One region of the Methylophilus flavus genome, then DNA from elsewhere that is predicted to be linked to it. Evidence: predicted binding sites of a transcription regulator. Region 1 holds the regulator's gene; each other region holds the start of a gene.
The links. The regulator sigma-54, encoded in region 1, starts transcription at its own class of promoters, with help from an activator protein. The targets are predictions, from matches to a motif close to TGGCACNNTTCCTGCT.

Region 2: ACFQ2T_RS08645 (TorF family putative porin) is a predicted target of sigma-54. The motif match lies at 2,079-2,094, and genes of this name have one in related genera.
Region 3: ACFQ2T_RS13985 (CmpA/NrtA family ABC transporter substrate-binding protein) is a predicted target of sigma-54. The motif match lies at 2,684-2,699, and genes of this name have one in related genera.

Annotation. Positions count from the first base shown of each region.
Region 1 is NZ_JBHTLN010000002.1:72,490-76,522, reverse strand. Features, by position in the region: gene lptB (LPS export ABC transporter ATP-binding protein) at 1-664, shown strand, start outside; gene ACFQ2T_RS10320 (RNA polymerase factor sigma-54) at 671-2,224, shown strand; gene tyrS (tyrosine--tRNA ligase) at 2,292-3,518, opposite strand; gene ACFQ2T_RS10310 (anhydro-N-acetylmuramic acid kinase) at 3,651-4,033, shown strand, end outside.
Region 2 is NZ_JBHTLN010000001.1:1,758,555-1,762,587, reverse strand. Features, by position in the region: gene ACFQ2T_RS08660 (DUF1993 domain-containing protein) at 1-104, opposite strand, end outside; gene ACFQ2T_RS08655 (YifB family Mg chelatase-like AAA ATPase) at 116-1,615, opposite strand; gene ACFQ2T_RS08650 (accessory factor UbiK family protein) at 1,654-1,908, opposite strand; gene ACFQ2T_RS08645 (TorF family putative porin) at 2,165-3,130, shown strand; gene glnK (P-II family nitrogen regulator) at 3,204-3,542, shown strand; gene ACFQ2T_RS08635 (ammonium transporter) at 3,558-4,033, shown strand, end outside.
Region 3 is NZ_JBHTLN010000007.1:161,064-165,096, reverse strand. Features, by position in the region: gene ACFQ2T_RS13995 (efflux transporter outer membrane subunit) at 1-1,136, shown strand, start outside; gene ACFQ2T_RS13990 (nitrate- and nitrite sensing domain-containing protein) at 1,284-2,558, shown strand; gene ACFQ2T_RS13985 (CmpA/NrtA family ABC transporter substrate-binding protein) at 2,894-4,033, shown strand, end outside.

The DNA.
Region 1 (4,033 bases):
GAACACGACGCTGGAGCTGCATAGCGGCGAAGTGATCGGTTTACTGGGCCCGAACGGTGCAGGCAAAACCACCAGCTTTTACATGATTGTCGGCCTGGTCGCCCTTGATGACGGGCACATCACCCTGAACGGCACCGATGTCAGCCACGCCCCCATGCATGAACGCGCGCGCATGGGCCTGGCCTACCTGCCGCAGGAAGCCTCCATTTTCCGCAAGATGACAGTGACAGATAACATCCTGTCTATCCTGGAAACCCGCCCTTACACGTCAGAAGAACGTGAAGCCAAACTCGAATCATTGCTGGATCAATTGCATATACAGCACATCCGCAACAGCCAGGCGGTCAGCTTGTCCGGTGGTGAACGCCGCCGTGTGGAGATCGCCCGTTGCCTGGCGACTGACCCGAAGTTTATTTTGCTGGATGAGCCGTTTGCCGGTATCGACCCGATTGCAGTGATCGAGATCCAGAAAATCATCCGTTATTTGAGCAGCCAGAATATCGGCATCCTGATTACAGACCACAACGTTCGCGAAACGCTGGATATCTGTGACCGCGCCTACATCGTGAATGAAGGCGCAGTATTTGCCGCCGGCACGCCCGATGAAATCATCCAGAATGAAGGTGTGCGTGAAGTATATCTGGGCAAAAACTTTAGGCTGTAATCCCTTATGAAGCAAAACCTGCAATTACGCATGTCGCAAAACCTGGCACTGACGCCGCAGTTGCAGCAGTCTATCCGCCTGTTGCAGCTGTCGACGCTGGAATTGAGCCAGGAGCTGGAAGCTATCTTGCAGGAAAACCCCTTGCTCGAGATGGCCGATAATAATGAAGAAGGCGAGTTTGAAGACAATACGCCCGACGCCCCGTTAGCGGCGCAGGCTGAAGTCGAAGACGCCAGCTCCTTTGACGTCGCCATGCAGCAGCAAGATATCCCCTCACCGGCCGACACACTGCGTGAAGAATTGCGCGATGACCTCAGCGGCAATGAAGGTGAATTGCCCAACCTGAATGAAGAATTTACCCCGCCGGAATTTGAAGACGATTACGGCGAGTTTGGCAGCACCAGTAACTGGGATGAAGCAGGCCGTAACAACAATGATGATGAAGACGGTGACTTCTCCCGCCAGGATGCCACCAATATCAGCCTGCGTGACCACCTGATAGACCAGATTCAGCTGGCACATTTGTCACATCGCGATATGAGCCTGGTCAAACTGCTGCTCGACAGCATCAATGACGATGGCTACCTCGAACAGGATCTGCAGGAAGTCGTTGAGAACCTGCCGGAGGAACTGGAAGTGGATTTGCTGGAACTGGAAACGGCACTCAAGTTGATCCAGAATCTGGACCCGATAGGCATAGGTGCACGCGATTTGCGTGAATGCCTGTTGCTGCAACTGAATGCCCTGCCAGCAAGCACACCCTACCTGAAAGTCGCTATCGCCCTGGTCAAGGACCATCTGGCGCTGCTTGCCAATAAAGACTTTATTAAGCTACGCAAGCAACTTGGCTGCGATGAAGCCTCACTCAAAGGCGCGCAGCAATTGATACGCCAGCAAAATCCAAGGCCAGGCAGCGAATTTTCGAACTTTAGCCATGATCATTTTATCCAGCATGATGTGGTGGTGAAAAAGATCAAAGGTATCTGGGTAGCCACCCTGAATGATGGCGTGATCCCGAAATTGCGCATCAACCAGATGTACGCCGACATCCTCAAACGTAACAGAGATAGCTCAGGCCAGTACCTGCAAAGCCAGATGCAGGAAGCGAAATGGATGATCAAGAATATCCAGCAGCGCTTCTCGACGATTTTGCGCGTCTCGCAGGCGATTGTGGACCGTCAGCGTAACTTCTTTGAGCACGGCGACATTGCCATGCGCCCACTGGTATTACGCGAAATCGCAGAAGAGCTGGACCTACACGAAAGTACCGTTTCACGCGTCACTACCCATAAGTACATGCTCACTGCCAGGGGCGTGTATGAACTGAAATACTTCTTTGGCAGTTCGGTTGCCACAGATGCAGGCGGTTCATGCTCGGCCACGGCTATTCGCGCGCTGATCAAGCAGATGGTGGCAGAAGAGAATGAGAAAAAACCGCTGTCCGATAACCAGATTACCGACACGCTGGCGCAACAAGGCATAGTAGTTGCACGCAGGACGATTGCCAAATACCGTGAATCACTGAGTATCCCGCCTGCGAATTTGCGTAAATCGCTTTGATTTTTTAAGCATCGCCAGAATCAAAAAGGCCGCTATTCAGCGGCCTTTATTTTTAAAATAACAGCGTTTACCGAATCGTTATCCTGGCAAATTTCCGCTTACCCACCTGGGCAACCACTACGCTTTTTGCTAATTGCAGATTTTTGTCTTCCACCTTGACGCTATCCAGTTTCACCCCACCCTGCAGAATCGCACGCATCGCTTCACTGGTGCTTTCCACTAAACCAGCCTGCTTCAATAACTGGCTGATGCCTATGCTGTCACCTTCAATCGTCAATGCAATTTCAGGCACGTCATCAGGAATGCCGCCTTTGGCGCGCGTCTGGAAATCCTGTAATGCTTTTTCAGCAGCGGCCTGGCCATGGAAACGGGCAACGATTTCCTGCGCAAAACCTACCTTGATATTGCGCGGGTTTTCGCCTCCTTCAACACTGGCTTTCCATGCAGCAATGGTTTCCAGCGAAGCAAAAGACAGCAAATTGATATAACGCCACATCAGTTCATCAGAGATAGACATGATCTTGGCAAAAATACTCTCGGGCGCCTCGCTGATACCAATATAGTTGCCTAATGATTTGGACATTTTATTGACGCCATCCAGACCTTCCAGCAATGGCATCATCAACACACATTGTTGCGACTGGCCAGCCTGTTTTTGCAGCTCACGCCCCATCAGCAGGTTAAACTTCTGGTCGGTGCCGCCCAGCTCCATATCTGACTGCAATGCCACCGAATCATAGCCCTGCAACAGCGGGTACAGGAATTCGTGAATCGCAATCGGCTGGTTACCCTTGAAACGTTTGGAAAAATCATCGCGCTCCAGCATGCGCGCAACGGTATGGCTGGCAGCCAGTTTAATCATACCTGCCGCACCAAGCTCGCTTAACCATTTGGAGTTAAACACGATTTCAGTTTTGGCCGGGTCCAGTATTTTAAATACTTGCTCGGCATAGGTATCGGCGTTGATTTTGACCTGCTCGACGGTCAGCGGCGGGCGGGTGGTGCTCTTGCCCGTAGGGTCGCCTATCATGCCGGTGAAGTCACCGATCAGGAATAAAATCTGGTGCCCCAGATCCTGCAACTGACGCAATTTATTGATCAGTACGGTATGCCCTAAATGTAAATCAGGCGCGGTTGGATCAAAGCCTGCTTTAATGCGCAACGGCTTGCCGGTTTTGAGTTTTTCAATCAGCTCCTGCTCGATCAGCAACTCATCCGCACCCCGCTTGATAATAGCGAGCGCTTTTGTGATCTCTGGGCTGATCGCTTCAGGTGTGGGTTTTGCGTCTGTCATAAATACAATTCTGTCACGTTGCTTTACCTATACAGGCAATCAACATTATTGATTAAATTTAAAGCGACTATTTTAACGTAATCCGCTGCTTAACTGTAGGCATATCCCTGCGCAGTGTTACCATGTTGGCCTATGATTTCCCAGTCAACTCCCGCTACCCGTTATTTTATTGGCATCATGTCAGGTACCAGCCTGGATGGTGTGGATGCGGTGCTGGTTGCACATGCAGGCAGAGACTTTCAACAAATTAACCAGGCATTCGTGTCTTATCCACCGGCGGTCAAACAAACTTTGCTGGCATTGCATCAACCAGCCATCAATGAATTGCATGATGCAGCTGTTATGGCAAATACTTTGGCAGCGCTGTACGCAGAGGCCGTGCAAAAACTCTTGCAGCAAAGCGGATTACCCGCATCTGAAATCACGGCTATCGGCTGCCATGGACAAACCATACGCCACTGCCCCGACCTGCCGGACGGACAAGCCTATACCTTGCAAATCGGCAACCATGCGCG
Region 2 (4,033 bases), on a different contig from region 1:
TCGACTTTCTTCTGTGCTGCATACAATTCGCCTTGTTGCAGGATGTTTTTCAGGTTTTGCAGGTTGCGCACCAGCGGCGCGATGCTGACATCATATAAATGCATGTAAAAAGCTTTCAATATTCATAACGACGATATTGTAACGCTTCAGCGATGTGTGCATCACTAATCACATGACTTCCTGCCAAATCTGCAATCGTACGCGCCAGTTTGAGGATGCGGTGATAGCTGCGCGCAGACAGCGAGAATTTCTTCATCGCCGCTTGCAGCAGCACATGGCTTTTATCATCCAGCTGGCAATGTGCTTCGATTTCCAGTGGGCCCAGGGCGGCATTCGGTTTGTTCTGGCGCTGCATTTGCCTTTGCCTGGCCAGCACCACACGCTCACGGATAGTGGTGCTGGTTTCGCCTGCCTGGCTATGGCTTAACTCTTCCGGTTTCAGCGCGGGCACTTCGATATTCATGTCAATACGATCCAGCAACGGGCCGGATAGCTTGTTTTTATAACGTGCAATTTGCTCAGGTGTACAGCGACAGCGATTGTTGTAGTGGCCATAATAACCGCATGGGCATGGATTCATCGCCGCCAGCAGCTGGAACTGTGCCGGGAAGGTGGCTTGCCTTGCTGCACGCGAGATTGTGATTGTGCCGCTTTCCAGCGGTTCACGCAGGACTTCCAGCACCTTTCTGTCAAATTCCGGCAGCTCATCCAGGAATAAAACGCCATGGTGGGCAAGGCTGATTTCGCCAGGGCGAGGCACGCTACCGCCGCCCACCAGTGCCACCGCAGAAGCGGTATGATGCGGGGCGCGAAACGAACGCTGTTTCCAGCTGGATGCAGGGAACTGGCTATTGAGTGACAAAATCGCCGCACTTTCCAGCGCATCCTGTGTAGACATAGCGGGCAGGATGCTCATAAATCGATGTGCCAGCATGCTTTTGCCGGTGCCGGGCGGGCCGCTCATTAACAGGCTGTGTTGTCCGGCGGCTGCCAGCTCCAGCGCACGTTTGGCGCGCAGTTGCCCTTTTACTTCACGATAGTCCGGCCACATTGGTGATTCGCTGTGAGTCATGGCTGGCTGCTGAGGCAAGACCTGTTTTTCAGACAGGTGCGCACATACTGCCAGCAGGCTGTCGGCGGCGTAAATCGTTGAACCTTCGACCAGGCTTGCTTCGCATGCACTTTCTTGGGGCAGAATCGCTGCCCGGATATTCTGGCTGTCCTGACGAAGTTGATAAGTCATTGCCAGTGCGCCACGAATCGGCCGCAGTGCCCCCGTGAGAGCCAATTCGCCGGCAATCACATAACTGGCTAGATTTTTTTTGGGGAGTTGGCCAGATGCGGCCAGAATGCCTAGCGCAATCGGCAAATCATAGCGGCCACCTTCTTTTGGTAAATCTGCAGGGGCCAGGTTGACAGTAATTCTCCTGGCCGGAAATTCAAATTGCGCGGTCTGGATCGCGGCGCGAACGCGGTCTTTGCTCTCTTTGACCTCGGTTTCAGGTAGCCCGACTATGGTAAAACTGGGCAAGCCATTGGCTAAATGTACTTCTACGACTACTTCTGGTGCTTCCATCCCGCTTAAAGCGCGACTATACAAAACTGCCAGACTCATGCTGCACTCCTGCTTAACGGAATGCTAACAATTGTAAATTATTTTTTACTTTCTGATGTGTGGGCTTGCTCGAGCGCGTTGATTTTTTCTTCCAGTACACACAATTGTTGTTGGGTGCGTGCAAGTAAAGCGGATTGGATATCAAATTCCTCGCGCGAAACAAGTTCCATTTTGGTGAGCACGCCCTGAATTAGTGCATGAATATTTGATTCAAGCTCTGAAATTGGGCTGGATTCAATTAGTTGTTTGATTTTAAAAGATAATTCTTTAATTCTTTCGTTCGAAAATAGCATGGTTCACTGCTCCTTTTTTGTGAATTCTAGCATGTAACAGGCTTGAAAATATAGGTTTATCCAGCTATTAATCTGTATAAACCAATAAAAAACAATAACTTATAAAAGTATTGTAATTTAATTTTTAGTTTAAATTTAATAAGTTATTGATTTAAATGGATTATATAGATTGGCACATGCTTTGCTTAGTCGTCAATGTTGTTTCATTCTCGTTTACAACAATTCGATCAAGACTTTATAGAGAGAGGACTCATAAATGCGTCAATCTATTTTACTTACAGCAGTATTAGGCACCTTGTCACTGGCACAAGTTTCTTATGCAGCTGAAGCTGAAGAAAAAGCGCCAGCGGCGGTAGAAGCAAAATCGCCTTGGGCAGCGACAGCCAACATCGGCTTCGTGTCTGATTACTACGCACGCGGTATTTCACAAAACTGGCATAAACCATCTGTACAAGGTGGTCTGGACATTACGCATGACAGCGGCTTTTACGTCGGCGCATGGGGTTCTAACGTCACACCAAACACTTTTCCTGATGCAACGGCTGAAGTCGATGTCTACGGTGGTTATAATGGTTCCGTACCTGGTGTTGAAGGTTTAGGCTACAGTGTCGGTTTGATCGGTTACCTGTATCCAGGTGGTTCATGGAAAAAATACAGAGGTTCTGCTTCTGTTGGACCAGACGGTGCAAACACTGTATTGACACCACGTGGTGGTCGCTGGGATACCGCTGAGGTTAACTTTGGTCTGGCTTATGGCTGGTTGAGTACCAAGCTTTCCGTGACATTGACCGACTGGTTTGGCGCTGAGCGTGCTACCGGCTGGGATGGCAGTACCAAAGGCAGTACATACTTTGAAGTGAATGCGAACTATCCATTGCCATGGTGGGACCTGACACTGGTTGGTCACGTTGGTCAATTGAATGTTAATGGTAAATTGGATACAACTTTTACCAGCAATGGTAACTTGCCAAGTTCAAGCTTTTCAGGTGCTTCCAGCCCTGACTATACTGACTACAAAATCGGTTTAAGCAAAGCGTTTAAAATCGGTGCTTCAGAAGGCTGGAACGGTGGTATCTACTATGTAGGCGCCAGCAACAAGCAGTACTGGGGCGAAAATGGTTACGGCGGTACAAGCTTTAACGGTAAAGGCGACAGCGTCCGTGCACAAAGTAAAGATTTGAACGAAGGCCGTTTGGTATTGACACTGACGCGTACTTTCTAAGTACTGAAACACAAGTGCTGTAAACACATCTGGCAGGCACGGTGCCTGCCAGAGTTAACAACAGGAGAAGCAAATGAAATTTGTGTCCGCAATAATCAAGCCGTTCAAGCTTGATGAAGTGCGTGAAGCTTTGTCCAATATTGGGGTACAAGGCATCACTGTCACTGAAGTAAAGGGGTTTGGACGCCAGAAGGGGCATACCGAGTTGTATCGTGGCGCTGAATATGTCGTGGATTTTTTACCAAAAGTAAAACTAGAAGTGGCCATTAAAGATGACATGCTTGACCAGGTGGTAGACGCCATCGAGAAAGCGGCAGCGACTGGCAAGATTGGCGATGGCAAAGTATTTGTCTTCGATTTGGAACAAGTTTATCGTATCCGCACCGGTGAAACCGGTCCGGATGCGTTATAGGAGAGGGCTTCAGCTATGAAGAAAATTCTTTCTGTATTATCGCTGGTCGCCCTGATGGGTTTGGCCGCAACTCCGGTCGCGTATGCTGAAGAAACTGTGACAGAGACCGTAACGGTTACTGAAACCGTGACGCCTGATGCTGCCCCGGCAGCCGAAGCTCCAGCAGCCCCTGCGGAAGCGGCACCCGCAGAGGCAGCAGCCGCCCCTGCGACCCTGGATGTAGGTAATACCGCATTCATGATTATCGCAACTGTGTTGGTGATCCTGATGACGATTCCCGGCCTGGCATTGTTTTACGGCGGCCTGGTACGCCAGAAAAATATGCTGTCAGTATTAATGCAGGTATTTGTCGTCTTCTCGCTGATCTCAGTCTTGTGGGCGGCTTATGGCTACAGCCTGACATTCACTGAAGGCAACATGATCGTTGGTGGCTTGAGCAAGGCATTCCTGTCTGGCATCACCACTGACAGTTTGTCCGGTACGATTCCTGA
Region 3 (4,033 bases), on a different contig from region 1:
TGGCAGCCACCTTGTCAGAAACTGCCTCTAAAGGCCTTTCTAACGTTGGCAATAATGGCAATGTGTCTGCAGGCACTGTCGCCGCAAGTAATAATAACAGCGGCAACGTATCGCATGTTTACCGTGCCACGGTTGGCTTCAGTGCCTATGAACTGGACCTGTTTGGACGTATCCGAAATTTAAACGCACAGGCCTTGCAGACGTTTTATTCACAGGAAGAAAACCGCAAAAGCACGCAGATCAGCCTGGTGGCTGAAGTCGCCACCGCCTGGCTGACGGTGGCCGCAGACAAAAAGCGGCTGGACATTGCCCAGCAAACATTGAAAAGCCAGCAGGACACTTACGACATCAACCAGAAAATGTTTGACCTGGGGGTCGCCAATGCCCTGACCCTGAAGCAGTTGCAAACCAGCGTTGATAATGCCCGCGTCGCGGTCGCGACTTACAACATCCAGATCAAGCAGGATATCAATGCCCTTAACCTGCTGGCTGGCAGTGTAGTGCCTGCAGCCTGGTTACCTGATAGCACACTGTCCAGCGTGGCACTTGCCACACCGTTACCACGCGGGATCAGCTCTAAAACCTTGCAGCAGCGGCCGGACGTGCGTGCCGCCGAGCATTTGCTTGAAGGCGCCAATGCCAATATCGGTGCACTGCGTGCTGCCTTTTTCCCCACCATCAGCATGACCACCACCATAGGCACTGCCAGCACGGAGCTGGATGGTTTGTTTGGTCCAGGCTCCCGCATCTGGACTTTTGTGCCGCAGATCAGCCTGCCTATTTTCAATGCCGGACGTAACCGCTCCAACCTGACTATCGGCGAAAAAAACCAGCAGATCCTGCTCGCACAATATGAGAAAACCGTGCAAACCGCTTTCCGGGAAGTGGCAGATGTACTGGCGCAACGCGAGGGTTTGCAGGCGCAGCTGGAAGCACATCAGTCATTAAACGGTGCCGCCGCCGAAGCGTTTAAACTGGCCGATGCCCGCTTTAAAAATGGCGTGGATAGTTACCTGGTGGTTCTCGATGCGCAAAGAACGCTTTATACTGCCGAGCAATCACTGGTGACCTTGCAGTTAAGCGATGCCGCCAGCCAACTGACCTTATACAAAGTGTTCGGTGGTGGCTGGCATTAATACCTGATGGCTTACGCCATAGACTGCTTGTCCGCTACCGCGTCACTCGTATCAGGTTCCCCTTTTATACAGCCTGCTTAGCCCCGTTTTAAATAGAAAATGAATGTGCATGGCAAACGTGCACATTTTTTGCTTAGGTTTTTAGTAATGAGTACAGATATTTCCCCCGAACAAACCATCGTCCTGGCAAAAATCAGGCATATCGAAGAGCTTGAGCGCCTCGATACCTGCATTCAATTTGTCGAGAGCATAGGCCAGATCATTCATCAGGTGCAGGCAGAACGCGGTGCCAGCTGCCTTTACCTGGCCTCGGCCGGAAAACGGTTTGCGCCCGAGCGCGCCGATATCATTACTCAAAACCAGGCAACAGAAGCTGGCTTCAGGCAAGCCTTGCAACAGCATTTACACCTGGACCTGTTAACCGATGCCAGGCAGCTGACACTGATTTCGTGGATATTGCTGGGCTTTGACCAGCTGGTCTCTTTGCGCCACCAGGTGACCTTGCAGAAAATCTCGTTCGCGGATTGCATAGAATCCTACAGCCGCCTGATCAGTAGCCTGATCGCGCTGATTTTCGAGATATCGGACAGCTCGGTCAACAGCAAGATTTCCACCTGCCTGCTCACCCTGTATAACCTGGTACAAACCAAGGAGTTTGCCGGGCAGGAACGCGCAGTGGGCTCTTACATCTTTGGTTCTGGCAGCGTGCAACTGGCGCACCAGCAACGCTTGCTGGAACTGATTGCACAGCAGGACAGACACACAGAATTATTCTGCCAGTTTGGCAATAACGAGTTACGTGCCTCGTGGAATACCCTGCAGGTTTCCGGCCTTTTCCGGCAGCATCAGCAGTTGCGCACCAAACTCACCACCGCCAAAGACCAGCAACCTCTCAAGCCCAGTGATGCGGATATCTGGTTCGATTTATGCTCGCAAAAGCAGGCCAGCATCTGGCAACTGCAATGCGAGCTGATCCAGAAAATGCACGACATGCTGGAAGTGCTCGCCCACAAGGCCAAACATGACCTGGAATATACCCAGGAATATTTGCAAGCCATCACCGCCAAAGCCTCACCCAATACCACGCTGGATGGCACGTTTTTTAATCTGTCCATCCCGGTCGAAAGTGCATTGAGTTTCCATGCGCACGACAGCGCGCAAGCTTATCCCATGGCGTCCATGATCAGCCTGTTACAGCAGCAATCACGGCAGATTGCCGACATGGAAGGCGAGTTGTCCGACACCCGCAAAGCGCTGTCAGAACGCAAGCAAATTGAACGTGCCAAAGGCCTGTTGATGAGCAGGCTGGGTATTGATGAGATGGAAGCGTACAAGACCTTGCGCAACCTCGCCATGGAGCAAAAACGCAAGATCATTGATGTCGCTGAAAACGTCCTGACCCAGCAAAAACTCCCCTCCTGACTGCTACATTTGATGGTGCATGCGCACTGAATAAGTGCGATGCATATCGCTTAAAACCGCTCTCTCCCGCCCTTGCAGCGGGTTTTTCTTTCTGAAATCGCCACTTTTCCCGCATTTTTCGCAGTTGGCATACCGCTTGCTAGATGACACTTAAGCACCACGGAAACGGGTGCCATTGTCAACGGCGATAATGGCTCTGATGGATGACCAGGTGTGATGTTTAATTAGTGTATTTCCAGGACAAAGGCGTCCTGATGGTATCGCGAAAGCAATGCCATCAGGACGCCTTTTTTGTTTTTCATTTTTCATATTCATTTATTTTCAAGGGAGCAGAAATGAGCAGTTCCGATAAAAAAGACCTGGTACAACCCGCAACACCGCCTCAGCCCGAGTCAGTGGATAGCCAGCGCCGTCATTTCTTTATGCATACACTGGCCGGCGCATTTGGTGCTGCCGCCATGATGAATATGGTGCCGTCTGCCATCCGCAGCCAGGCCTGGGCAGCTGGTTCAGATGCACCTGAAATCACCGAAGTGAAAGTCGGCTTTATTCCGCTCACTGACTGTGCACCTATCATTGTGGCGGCACAAATGGGCTTTGATAAAAAATACGGCATCAAGATTGTGCCGTCGAAAGAAGCTTCCTGGGCTGGCGTGCGTGACAAGCTGGTCAACGGTGAACTGCATGCGGCACATGTGCTGTATGGCCTGCTCTATGGCGTACAACTAGGCATAGGCGGCCAGCAAAAAGACATGAACCTGCTGATGACGCTGAACAATAACGGCCAGGGCATCACCCTCGCCAACCAGCTCAAGGAAAAAGGCGCCACCACCGGCGCGACCCTGAAACGCCTGCTGGATAACGAAAACCGCGACTTTACCTTTGCCCAGACTTTCCCTACCGGCACCCACGCCATGTGGCTTTACTACTGGCTGGCGACTTACGGCATCAACCCGATGCAGGATGTGAAAACCATCGTTGTGCCGCCACCGCAAATGGTTGCCAATATGCGCATAGGCAATATGGATGGCTACTGCGTGGGTGAACCATGGAACGCGCGTGCCATTTACGACAAGATAGGCTTTACCGCAGCGACCTCGCAGGATATCTGGGTCGATCATCCGGAAAAAGCCCTGGGCACTACCGCCGACTTCGTCGCCAAGCACCCGAATACAGCACTGGCATTGACCAAGGCCATCCTGGAAGCCTGCCGCTATATCGATGCAACCAAAAACCGCCCTGAAGTCGCCAAACTGATTGCAGGTAAAGCGTATGTCAACGCACCGGAAGAGGTGATTGAAGGCCGCTTCCTAGGCCATTACGACAATGGCATCGGCAAGAAATGGGAAGACCCGAACTACATGAAGTTCTTCAACGACGGCAAGGTCAACTTTCCTTACCTGTCTGACGGTATGTGGTTCCTGACTCAGCATAAACGCTGGGGCCTGCTGAAATCTGACCCGGATTACCTGGGC